One region of the Brevibacillus sp. AF8 genome, then DNA from elsewhere that is predicted to be linked to it. Evidence: riboswitches for the same ligand, from Rfam matches in the RefSeq annotation. Region 1 holds a riboswitch; each other region holds the start of a gene.
The links. A riboswitch is a leader RNA that binds a small molecule or an ion and turns the genes downstream of it on or off. The one in region 1 is predicted to bind S-adenosylmethionine.
Positions count from the first base shown of each region.

Region 2: linked by a shared signal. The riboswitch ahead of KB186_RS14185 (pyridoxal phosphate-dependent aminotransferase) and the one ahead of metH (methionine synthase) in region 1 are both predicted to bind S-adenosylmethionine.
Region 3: linked by a shared signal. The riboswitch ahead of KB186_RS07780 (aminotransferase class I/II-fold pyridoxal phosphate-dependent enzyme) and the one ahead of metH (methionine synthase) in region 1 are both predicted to bind S-adenosylmethionine.

Region 1 covers NZ_JAGQDN010000002.1:122,739-126,987, forward strand. Annotated here, with positions in the region: gene KB186_RS03655 (YcdB/YcdC domain-containing protein) at 1-2,152, shown strand, start outside; gene KB186_RS03660 (YjcZ family sporulation protein) at 2,218-2,325, opposite strand; SAM riboswitch class I at 2,538-2,639, shown strand; gene metH (methionine synthase) at 2,739-4,249, shown strand, end outside.
Region 2 covers NZ_JAGQDN010000009.1:140,004-144,252, reverse strand. Annotated here, with positions in the region: gene KB186_RS14195 (aminotransferase-like domain-containing protein) at 1-818, opposite strand, end outside; gene KB186_RS14190 (hypothetical protein) at 1,009-1,479, opposite strand; gene KB186_RS14185 (pyridoxal phosphate-dependent aminotransferase) at 1,634-2,815, opposite strand; SAM riboswitch class I at 2,899-3,013, opposite strand; gene KB186_RS14180 (MFS transporter) at 3,074-4,249, opposite strand, start outside.
Region 3 covers NZ_JAGQDN010000003.1:308,404-312,652, forward strand. Annotated here, with positions in the region: gene KB186_RS07775 (trans-sulfuration enzyme family protein) at 1-322, opposite strand, end outside; gene KB186_RS07780 (aminotransferase class I/II-fold pyridoxal phosphate-dependent enzyme) at 319-1,482, opposite strand; SAM riboswitch class I at 1,577-1,696, opposite strand; gene KB186_RS07785 (pyridoxamine 5'-phosphate oxidase family protein) at 1,771-2,229, opposite strand; gene KB186_RS07790 (DUF5665 domain-containing protein) at 2,397-2,708, shown strand; gene KB186_RS07795 (hypothetical protein) at 2,718-4,106, opposite strand.

The DNA of each region.
Region 1 (4,249 bases):
GGTGGAGGAAGTGAGGTTTACAAAGGAAATGGAATTGCGGATCAGAGATGCGATTGCAAAGAATAAACACAAGAATCGAAACCGAATTTTCGTGGCTGGTTCGCTGGCAGCTTGCTTGGCGGTTACTGCTGTGGGAATGCACCAGCAAGGCTGGTTTCCACAGTTGCCAAATGGCAAAAATGTAACGAATGCGATTGCAACGACTGCTACGGAAACAAATAATAAAGAGGCAAATCAGAACAGTGTAATGGTGTCGGCGGAAGATGCCGTCTTACCATTGAAAAAAGTGATTCCAGCCTTGAGCAAGATGACAATAAGAGTGGATCGTACAAGCTATGGATTCAGTGCACTAACTTTACTGGAAGGGGATACTGCGCGTGCCAATGTTGTCTATGATACACAGACAGGACAAATTGAGAGCTTTACAATAAACGGTGAGCGGAAAGAACAGAAGGAGATAAACTTGCCATCATCCAAGACTGCGGCGAAAGCAGCAAGCGCATTTCTTCAAGCTTTTTTGGGGGAGGAAAGTAAGACCTATCAGCTCGTCGAGACTCAGATCTACACCGACGAGCATATGGTAAAAGGCCCATGGATGAGCGTGAATTATCAACGGATCGAAAACGGCCAGCCCGTTCCGTTCGACGTATTGTCGGTTGGAATTGACGAACGTGAGCAAGTCGCGTTTTTCGGGCGATTGAACAAGAGCGAACAAGCCTTTTTCACCAAGCTGACAGATGCCATGCCCGATTTGAGCCCATCCCTTCTTCTTTTGGATAAAGAAAAGAACCACGATGGCATGTCATTCATTTTGGGGAAAACGAACAAAGAGGGTCATGAAGTTTCTCTTGTGATCACTGGCAATGGTCAAGCATTGGAACATTATAGGCTTCTGTTTAAGGATGAAAAGGAAGCAAAGAGCCAGAAAAGAGCAGAAGGAGCAAAAGCATTGGAGCAAGAGCGACAGTTCCTGAACAAGCTGCTCGGGGCTGATAGCGAGAACTATCGGTTGTTGGACGCCAACCATCCGGGATTGTACCTGAGATACTATAACGGGATGCCGGTGTTGTCTGATGAAATAAGCATCGAAACAACCGACTCTGGCCACCTCGAATATTTCAATAAGGGGCTCGAATCATTTGAGCCGTCGCAGTACCCGGATGTATCGACTGCTGTGTCAGAAGAGGTAGCCATCAAAGAGCTGAGCGAGCATATGAAGCTTCGGTACGTGCAGAATCCGAGAATACAGCCACAATCAAATCAAGGGGATATGTGGCAGCCCATTCTGGAGTACACACCAGCTGTTTCCTTCATGCAAAGAGGACGTGAAGATGGTCAGGAGTGGTATATCGACGCGACCAATGGCAAGATGGTGTATGGAACGGGAGATAACGGGCTTGCTTATGATCAGTTGAATACGAAGGAAGCACATCCGATCGAATCTCCAAAGGAATACGTCAAGGTTCGCTCCAAGGATGAGGCAAAAGCGTTGCTGCAAGCGGAATTCGGCATACAAGTGGATGACTCGACCTATAGAGAGAGTAACCGTGACGGACGCAAGGAATACGTCTGGAATGATAAAAATGACAAGTATATCGGCGTAGAAGTTCTCGCAGAAACAGGCAGTGTCGTCGGGCTGGGGTCACCGCGATCCGATACAGCAGTGACAGTCAAACGCGAGCAAGCGGAAGAGGCTGCACTTGCCTTTCTGCCTAAATACGTTGATCCAGGCATAAAAGAAGTGCAATTGGCGCAAGTCATACAGCCAGACGAAACGAATCCTGTGTCTTCGGGCGAATGGGAATTCAGATATCTCATGAGCAAGGATGGCATTCCAGTACAGGATCGCTGGCCGAAAGCGGCTTATTCAGTAACAGTCGATCCGTCTTCTGGCAAAGTGACAAAGTTCGAAAACTACAGAGAGACGCACGAGTTGGTGGAGCTTCCAGCATCCGACGAGATCGTCTCGAAAGACAAGGCTGTTGAGGCGTATTTACGAGTCATGCCATTAAAGCTGGTCTATTTGAGGAGAGATGTGGATGGGCAAAAATTAGCTCAACCAAAGCTGGCGTATGTGCCGTGGAGTGACGAAAAGCTGGCGTTCAAATATATTACTCTGGATGCTGTGACAGGCAAGATCATCACCAAATAACAAGAAAAAAAGGCTATCCCGAAGCCATTCCTGATGGCTTTTGGGATAGCCTTTTTTACACTTATCTAACAGTCGTCACACGAGCACCCGATAATAACCAACAGGATAAACAGCACGAGCACGATTGCGAAGCAGTCACCGAAGAATCCGTTACCGCAGAAAGATGTACTCATCTTTGTTTCCCCTCCTTTCCGTTATACTCCAGTCTATACACGAATGCCGATATTGGACTGGGCGGATGCCCACTTAGGCAAAAATGGGCGGGTAAGAAGAGAAGCTCAGTAAAAAATAGACAATTCACAATTGACGGGGAGACAAAAGGGGTGTTAAGATACTTGCAAACATTCAAGACATTTCGCAAACCAACTAAATGACAAGTGTACGACTCTTATCCAGAGAGGCAGAGGGACTGGCCTGATGAAGCCTCGGCAACCGGTAAAAATCCGGTGCCAATTCCAGCAAAGCTACGTGCTTTGAAAGATAAGAGGATGTCTCAGGCGTTTTCGTATCTGCTGACAAATCCTCTTCTTTCAAAGAAGAGGATTTTTTTATTTACCCAGATGCAAGGGAGAAAAGGGGCACGTCAATGAAACCAACTTTTCGCGAACAGCTTTCCCGGAAAATTCTGATTCTGGACGGTGCAATGGGCACCATGCTTCAACAGGCGAATCTGACTGCTGATGATTTCGGCGGTGAAGCCTATGATGGCTGTAATGAACTCCTGAACTTGACCAGACCAGATGTGATTCGTTCCATTCACGAGAAATATTTAGAGGCAGGCGCAGACATCGTCGAGACAAATACGTTTGGTGCTGCTTCCATTGTTTTGGCCGAGTACGATGTGCCAGAGAAAGACCTTGAGATCAATATAGCGGCAGCTCGCTTGGCCAGAGAAGCGGTGGATGCCTATTCCACGGAGGAGTGGCCGCGTTTTGTAGCAGGTGCCATGGGACCGACGACCAAAACCCTTTCGTTGACAGGCGGTGTCACCTTCGAAGAACTGATCGAGGCATATTATCGTCAGGCAAAAGGTCTGATTCTCGGCGGCTCCGATGTTCTTCTTTTAGAAACCTCGCAAGATACGTTGAACGTCAAGGCTGGCGGGATCGGGATTCGCAAAGCTTTTGAAGAGCTTGGACAGGAGATCCCCGTGATGCTGTCAGGTACGATTGAGCCGATGGGCACGACGCTGGCGGGCCAAAATATCGAGGCGTTTTACGTCTCCTTGGAGCATATAAAGCCTGTCTCTATAGGTCTGAACTGTGCGACAGGACCTGAGTTCATGCGTGATCATCTGCGGACACTATCAGGAATTGCCCAATGTGCGGTCAGCTGTTATCCGAACGCAGGTTTGCCAGATGAGAACGGTCATTATCATGAAACGCCACAGGGACTTGCCTCGAAAATGCGGGCGTTCGCGGAACAGGGCTGGATAAACGTCGCTGGCGGTTGCTGCGGAACAACGCCTGACCATATTCAAGCGATGGCAGAAGCATTGAAAGACTGCAAGCCGCGCAGTGCTGCTGTAGAACCGCTGAGCGCGGTCTCCGGGATCGAGGTCGTTTACGTCGAAGATGACAATCGTCCCTTGCTCGTAGGGGAGAGGACCAATGTCATCGGTTCCAAAAAATTTCGTGATCTGATTGCAGCTGGTCACTATGAAGAAGCGTCTGATATTGCCCGAGCCCAAGTAAAGCGTGGTGCACATGTCATCGATATATGCTTGGCTGACCCCGACCGTGATGAATACGAAGATATGGAAAAATTCCTACAGTTCATCGTGAAAAAAGTAAAAGCACCGCTCATGATCGACTCGACAGATGCCAAGGTCATGGAGCTGGGACTTCGCTATTCGCAAGGGAAGGCCATTCTCAACTCAATTAACCTGGAAGACGGGTTGGATCGATTTGAGGAAGTGGTTCCGCTTATTCACAAGTTCGGTGCCTCCGTTGTCGTCGGAACGATTGAAGAAGCGGGTATGGCTATCACTCGCGAAAAGAAGCTGGAGGTCGCGCAACGTTCGTATGACATTCTCGTCAACCAGTATGGAATAAAGCCACAGGATATTATTTTTGATCCACTTGTCTTTCCAGTAGG
Region 2 (4,249 bases), on a different contig from region 1:
ATTGTGCTCGACTGCAAATCCACTGCTTGCTTCGCCTTCACCATCATTTGAATCACGCGGGTATCTCCAATGGCCCATCCGGTACGCAAGCCTGGCGCGACAATTTTGGAGAAGGTACTAGTGTACACCACACAGGAATCGGTCGGATGCTCATCCAGTGAGAAAATCGAACGGTACGGAGCTTCCCCATCGAATTGGATCTCTCCATATGGATCGTCTTCCAGGATGAGAATGTTTTGCGCCTTGCATTGACGAAGCAAGCCTAGACGACGTTCAAGGCTCCATACCTTTCCTGTTGGGTTGGCAAAGGTAGGAATGACATACACCATTTTCGGGCGATACTGGGCAATTTTTTTCGCCAGATCGTCCAAATCCATCCCATTGGCATCACCGTCTACGGGAATCGCTTTGATTCCCCGGAATTGGAACAGCTGAACGGCTGCCAAATAGGTAGGGTTTTCGACGAGAACGACATCGCCTTCGTCTAAATATACACGGCACAACAAGTCAACTGCTTGCTGAGAGCCAGTAGTGATGATCATATTATCTGCACCGACGTTCATATGCTTTTGCTTCATACGGGATGCAATCCACTCACGAAGCGGCAAGTATCCATCGGTCAATCCGTACTGAAGAGCTTTTGCCCCTTGTTCGAATGCGCGATTAAACGCTTCGCGCATCTCTGCGATTGGAAAAGAATCCTCTGCTGGCAGTCCACCTGCGAGCGAGAGCACTTGATTGCCTTGAGTCAGCTTCAAGATTTCCCGGACAGCCGAGGAGGATAGTGCTTCAACAGATTTTGAAAACGAGTACTCCATCTTCCGTTCCCCCTTGATTTTGCTTATCCTTGTTTTATCACTGTCAACAGCGTAAGTCCAATCCTTGCTAGCTATGAGCAGATAGGTTTTGACTATGTCGAGCGGTTGTTCAACCATTAGTCTTGACACACTCCATGCAAAAAACCCCTCCTCGTATCAAACGAAAAGGGGTCCATATGTATCGCTATATCTAGGCGATGCGGAACACACGTGGTTTTTCTGTATGTGGGAGGAAAGAGAGGTCGACATGATTGGACGCTTCTTCCATACCGATATCGCTTGCCAACAGCAATGCCTCTTCCTGGAAGGTCGGCGTACAGCTACCTTCATTCAGCTCACAGAGTCGCTTCAATCGCTTCAGTCTCTCTGCTGATTTTTCTATTCTCATGCATTCGTTCGTCAGCTCACATACGTTGACGTGACGAGCATCAGCGATCATGCTAATATCATTCACATGGACAATCAGTCTTTTGCCTTCTTCTGTAACAAATCCGATCGAGCAAAAATGCGCACCTGACATTTCCAAACGAGTGAGAACAGCATTGGCGTAAACTTCTCCCGTCCGCAAGCGAATCTGGCCTGCTTCAATGGCTCCGCCGATTTTTCTCTCGTTGGCGATCACCGTATACATATCCGTGTAACCGTTAATCTGATAGCGCATGGTACCCTCCCGCTCTCGCTGAGACTAATTATCATTAACAACAATGACATCGTATAATGAAAATCATTATCTGTCAATAATGAGAATGATTTTTATTCTAAAAGGAAAAAGCCACACTCCATTTATACGGTAGTGTGGCCAAATTGCCTCGCTTTTATTTTGTTTTCGTAAATAACCCCAGCCGCTCAATCCGCTGGACCGCTTCCGCAAGACGCTCTTCGTTGGATAACAAAGCCGCTCGCACATAGCCCTCACCTGTGGGGCCAAAGCCATTTCCCGGCGCTACGACGACATGCGCTTTTTCCAAAAGCAGGTCAGAGAACTCCACGGATGTGAAGCCGCTTGGAACAGGAAGCCAAGCAAAAAACGAACCTTGAGATGGTGGCGCCTGCCAGCCAATCCGATGCAGATTGGAATACAAGGCATTACGGCGGCTTTCGTAGACAGCGACGAGATCGCGGACGCACTGCTGCGAATCCGTCATCGCTTTGGCTGCTGCCATCTGTACCGCTCCGAACAGGCTGACGAAGTAATGGTCCTGAATGAGGTTAATCAGACGAACCAGCTCGCGATTTCCTACCATGGCACCCACACGCCAACCTGCCATATTGTACGTTTTGGACAAGGTATAAAATTCTACGCCTACTTCTTTTGCACCCGGAACCTGCATGAAGCTGACCGGCTTTTTCCCGTCATAGCTAATCGCCCCGTAAGCGAAGTCGTGGCAGACGACGATTTCATGTTTTCGGGCAAAACGAATAGTTTCTTCATAAAACTCAAGTGGTGCGTTGACTGCTGTCGGATTGTTCGGATAGTTGAGAAACATCAGTTTCGCTCGATCCAAATCAGCTTGGGAGAGCTGGCTGTAGTCGGGCAAGAAATCATTTTCCGCCTTCAACGGCATCATGGCCATCCGTCCGCCTACGACCGCAACCCCCGACCAATAATCCGGATAGCCTGGGTCTGGAACTAGTGCAACATCGCCTGCGTTCATGAGGACTTGGCAAATCTCTACGAGTCCGGTTTTGCTACCGAACAAAATCGCTACTTCTTCCTCTGGATCGAGGTCCACATCAAATTCTTGCTTATACCAATGAGCCACTGCCTGCTTCAGTTCCACGCGTCCCTGAAAAGGCGGATATTTGTGATGGAGTGGTTGTGCCGCTTGCATCTGTAATTCTTCAATAATGTGCGGCGGTGTCGGCAAATCGGGATTGCCCTGCCCCAGGTTAATGACGTCATGGCCTTGCGCAATGACCTTGTTTACTTTTGCCACCAGGGTCGCAAAAAACTGGGTAGGGAGTCGATCAATCATATCGGAGGGTTGAATGCGCATCTTTGTTCCATTCCTTTCTTGGGCCCAATACAGTAAAACCCCCTTTTTCCATACAGAAAAAGGGGGAGATCAGCTTGGTCACGTCCTTATCTGTCAGGAAAAAATCCTGCTGGAATTGGCACAGCATCTGTCCATCACATGGAACAGATCCGCTGCCGGGCTTCATAGGGCCAGTCCCTCCACCTCTCTGAATAAGTCAAACACACGGAATATACTGTTTTTTCGTCTATATCATACTACTTGAGCACGTAAACCGTGTCAAGATGCTTGGTTCTGTACCGGCATTTGATGCCTTCTTTTCTGAAAAGAGCTGTGGAAGGCAAAGAAGGCGACAGACAACAAACACAAGCCTGCCATCACGAACAATAGTCCCTGCGCGTGAATGGATTGGAAAATGAATGCGCCAAGCAGTGGACCGAGCATCCGCCCAGCCGATCCAGTCCCTGCAATCAGCCCTTGGATAAAGCCTTCTCGTCCCTCAGGCGTAAATTGTGCAGCTACTGCCGGCACCGCTGGCCACACGAGCATTTCGCCCAGCGTCATGATGAACATGCCTGCCACAAAGCCTGCATAAACCGTTGACTGAGACAAAATCAACATCGACAAGGCAAAAATATAAGCGCCCAAGAGCATTTGTGCTTTTAGCGTACGAGCAAAGCGTCGAATGACCCACGCAATCAATGGCTGACCAAACAGGATCAAACCGCCGTTCAGCGTCCACAACAGACTGTATTGACGGAGGGAAATGCCCAGGGTTTGCATATAGGTCGACAGCACCGTCGTCCATTGGACATAGACAATCCAGCTAATTAACAGCCCCCCGCATAATAGCAGCAATGCGCCCCATACCACTTTTGTCTCTTGTTGTGGTTGTCGCAGCACATCACCAGCTACTTGCTCAGGCATGCTTTGTCCAGTCGTCGCGTTTTCGCGTTGTTGTTCCACCATTTTTAGCTGACGCGGCAAAATGAGCATGAACATCGCGAGGACGATCACTTGAGAGATGGCATTACCGAAAAACGTCCAGGCAAACGATACACTTGCCAAGAAGCCGCCCAATGCAGACCCGGCAGCTACCCCCACATTGAGGGAGACATAAATCAGATTGATTCCTTTACGTCCTCCGTCCGGCCATAAAACGACGGCCAATGCATTCATCACAGGAGAAAGTGTCCCGTAAAACAGTCCATTCAACAGAAGCAAGACAACATAAATCGTAAAATCTTGCGTTACACCTAATCCGATCGAAATCAGGATAACACCGATGGAACCTACAATAATAGTGCGCATTTTGCCCCAGCGGTCAAACATCATCCCGCCAACAATACTTCCGATCAAAAATGCGCCTTGATTTAAAAGCAACAAGAAGCCGGCTACAGTCAGCGGCTTTCCGAGATGATTGTGAATATAGATCGTGACTAGCGGCCAAATACA
Region 3 (4,249 bases), on a different contig from region 1:
CTTTGGTCAAAAACCGAAACGTGCCACCGTATACATCCTCCGCCACTACAACATGGTCTCCTGCTGAAAACAGCATGAAAACGCTGGAAATGGCAGCCATGCCAGATGAGAACGCGAAACCTCGTGCGCCTCCCTCCAGAGACGCAATGGCTTCCTCCAAAGCCTGCCTGGTCGGATTGCCAGATCTGGCGTAATCAAAAGTACCTGGCTGATCGATATCAGTCTGATGAAATGTGGAAGCTTGATAAATCGGAACCGACGACGCACCTGTGAACGGGTCAATGCAAGTGGAACCGTGGAGGATCTTGGTTGCAAAATTCATCGTACACTCCCCCCTACGACCAAACTAGCATTCAAGGCCTGAAACAAATCGGCTATGACATCATCTGGATGCTCGATGCCAACCGACAGTCGCAATAATCGATCACAAACACCGACATGCTCTCTGACTTCTTGCGGGATATCCGCGTGAGTCTGCGTCGCCGGATACGTACACAATGACTCGACACCACCCAGGCTTTCGGCAAAGGACACGATTTGCAGATTTTGCAGGAACAATCCCACCTGCTCTGCATCGCGTACGCGGAACGATACCATCCCACTATGCCCGGTCGCTTGATTCACCTGGATCTCATGCCCGGGATGCTCTGGTAGACCTGGATAAAATACCTCCGCTACTGCCGGATGCTCACGCAGTTTTTCCGCTACAATCAACGCGTTGGATTGATGACGCTCCATCCGCAATGCCAATGTCTTCATCCCGCGAATGAGAAGCCAGCAATCCTGCGGTCCAAGTACAGCACCGATTGAATTGTGCAAAAACCGGATTTTTTCCGACAACTCTTCTCCTTTTGTTACGATGAGTCCAGCCAGTACATCGTTATGTCCTGCCAAATACTTGGTTGCACTATGTAAAACGATATCTGCACCAAGCTCTAGTGGGCGTTGACAATAGGGGGTTAAAAATGTGTTGTCTACAATCGTCAGGAGCCCGTGCTGTTTCGCCAATTGCGTTACTGCTCGAATGTCGGTAATCTGCATGAGCGGATTGGTTGGTGTCTCGACGAAGATGGCCTTTGTCTCTGGGCGAATCGCATTTTTGAGTGCATCAATGTCACGCAAATCCACGTACGAAAATGTCAGACCGTAACGAGAGAGCACTTGCTCGAACAATCGATAGGTTCCCCCGTAAAGATCGAGTGAAACGATCAGATGATCCCCCTGGGAAAACAAGCCCATGACGGTGTGAACAGCAGCCATACCAGAGGCGCAAGCGAATCCTGCATCTCCTGATTCCGCTTCAGCGATGGTTTCCTCCAAAATAGTGCGAGTAGGATTAGCTGTGCGCGTATAATCATATCCAGTGCTCTGGCCCAAGGCAGGATGACGATAAGCCGTTGCATAGTAAACAGGAAAACTCACCGCCCCTGTTTTTTCGTCTCTGCCTACTCCCGCCTGAATCAACTTTGTTTCCAATTTCATGTCTGTTTCTCTCCCTCCAATAGTGTACGAGGGCATCAAAAAAGCCCCCTTTCCTCTGAAAGAAGGCTTTGTTTACGTCACCGTAAGCAAATCCTTCTCATCTTTCAGAGTTTGATAACTCTGCAGGAATTAGCACCATTATCTCCCTGTTAAAATACAGGTGATTGGTTGCCGGGCATCATCGGGCCAGTCCCTCCGCCGCTCTGGATAAGAAGATTGCTATTCAATTCGATTGACCCTAATAGTAAAGGATCGGCAGGATTCTTGTCAACAATTTATTTCCACCCGTTAATTTGCATCTTTCAAGGCGGTCATAACTTGATTGTCCAGCTTCGCTGCTGCGTTTTTGTCATACGTTTTTTCATATTGTGGTTCTACGGAAATACGGGAACCGTAAAACATAATATCACGAACAGCCTCAATTTTGATCTCTGCCATGGCCAGCTTGAGCGGAACTCCTTCCAAGCGGTCTGTTTTAACGACAGCACGACCATTAATGGCAAAAGACGAGCCGGCACCGATCAAATGCAGGACAACCTGCGGTTCCTTCGCAATATTAGCCAAAATACGGGAGCGATTATCCACGGCAAAACGAATCGTATCGGCGCTGACAGCATACGTCCAGGACAAGGAGCTGAGCGATGGTGCCCCTGACTCATGGTCTACTGTGCCCAAAGTAACAAAGCGCTCCTTTTGCAAGAGCTTGAATAAATCTTCGGAAAGAGATTGGGAAACAGTTTCAGCCATTTCAAAGCCTCCTAACAAACGTTTTGTACGTTCATTTTACCCTTCGCACAGCTGATAGGCAAACGTTTCCTCTCCACCTTGATTCTGGTTGTCTTTTTCCCTAGACTGGTAGGTAACGATACCGAATAGTGAAAGGGGATGACAGCTTGTCGCCTACAGACCGTCTCATGCAGCAAATTGATCAAGTTCTTGAAGAGCTTCAGGAAGTTCGGAAGGTAAATGAGCGGATGCACAAAATTGCGATGTTCCTGGAAGATATCCGACTAGCAGATGTAATCCAAAATTACACAGCCCCGCGCAAGCTGCTCTGGATCAATTTCCTCGCAGGTCTTGCCCGGGGTCTGGGATTGACGATTGGTACTGCTATCGTTTTGGCTTTCCTCGGCTCCCTCTTGACGCAATTTCTTTCGATCCCCATTCTGGGTGATTACATCAGACAATTGGTGGAGTACGTCGAGACTTACAAGCAGCGGCCTTAATGATAGAGACTAGTCTCTGTCCTCGTCATGATCGTCATCGTCATCATCGTGATCGTCATTCCATTCCTTACCGTGCTTTTTCCAATAACCATACGCGTTGCCGTTGGGATGCTTATCTTTCTGCTTCCCTTTTTCTTTTTTCTTTTTGTCATCATCATCATTTTCATCGTCGTCTGTTGGCTTCACAGGCTCGACAATGACTTTTGTGCTTAATGCAACGTCAGCTTTCTTAACCAGCTTATCGTCTTCATACAGTGCGAATTGAATGGATTTGGCGCTAAAGGAACGATTCTTGTAAGACAAGGTCAAAGAAAACTCACCTTTGTCATTCGGTTCAATCTCTTTTTTCTGACCGTCTGGAGCGATCACAAACAGCTCAGTATCGTCCTTTTTGTTCCAGCCGCTTACTGTCCCTTTCACCTGAATGGACTTGGCGGCAGGATTGTTTACAGCAGTCGCCTTGATGGCATATTCGGTCGCTTGATCCTTATCAGGGGCGTTAACAATTTCTACCTGAACGGATTCGGAATCAACCTTCTTGCCATCCTCATAAACCTCGATCAAGGCTTTTTGATCTTTTGCTGCTTGTACATCCTTTACTGAAACCGTAAAGCTGCTTACGCCATCCCACAGCTTCTTCACGTTTGCGTCTTTTTTCACGCCATTATAGGTGACAGTTACTTTGTCTGCCCCCTGCTTGACAATTCCTTTTACTTTTAGTTCTTTTTTCTTCGCATCCAATACAGTCATGGTATGGATGATCATTTCCTTATCTTCTTCTGCTTTTGGAACGATCTTTACCTTTTCGCTATCGACCAGCTTGCTGCCTGCGTAGGCACTCACGGTTACATACGGTTCATAGGATGCATCCGGAGCTTCAAAGCTGACTGTAAAAGAGTGATCGTTGGTCGGAACGACTTCAATGATGTCAGAATTCGGCTTTTTCACAACAACCTTGGTGACATCCGAAGTCACAATCCCCTTTATGTATACCTTGTTATTTTCAGTCTTGGCATTTACGCTCACGATTTCTTCAGTATTCTCTGTCAGGCGCACTTCCAGCCAGATATCGCTGTAGTACTCGTTGTAGATACGCTCCCACTCTGCTTTGTTTTCTTCCATATACGTTTGGAGCTTCGTATTCAAGTTAATCTCATCTACAATAATGTACAAGTGATCTGCCTGATTCTTCAAGAGCATGTTCAGTGTCGTTGGATCATTTTGGGCAAGTTCCTTAAGATTGTAGCGCGTGACTTGCTTCCCCTCGTCATTCATGACTACCTTTGTGGCACTTGGACTAGCAATCGAGCTTGCATTGGCAAAAATTGGCGTCAAACAGCCAAGAATACCTGCCGCTGTCACCACTGCTAATACGGGCTTGGTCATGTACTTTTTCAATGGTAGTTCCCCCTTCTCGTCTGTCAAAATCCCCCTGTATGCTTGGGGCATGAATATTGACGGGAAATCATTTTCAAAAGTTGCATGATCCAAGAAACCGCGTCTTATTACCTATGAAATGCGCATGATACAAAAAAACTCCA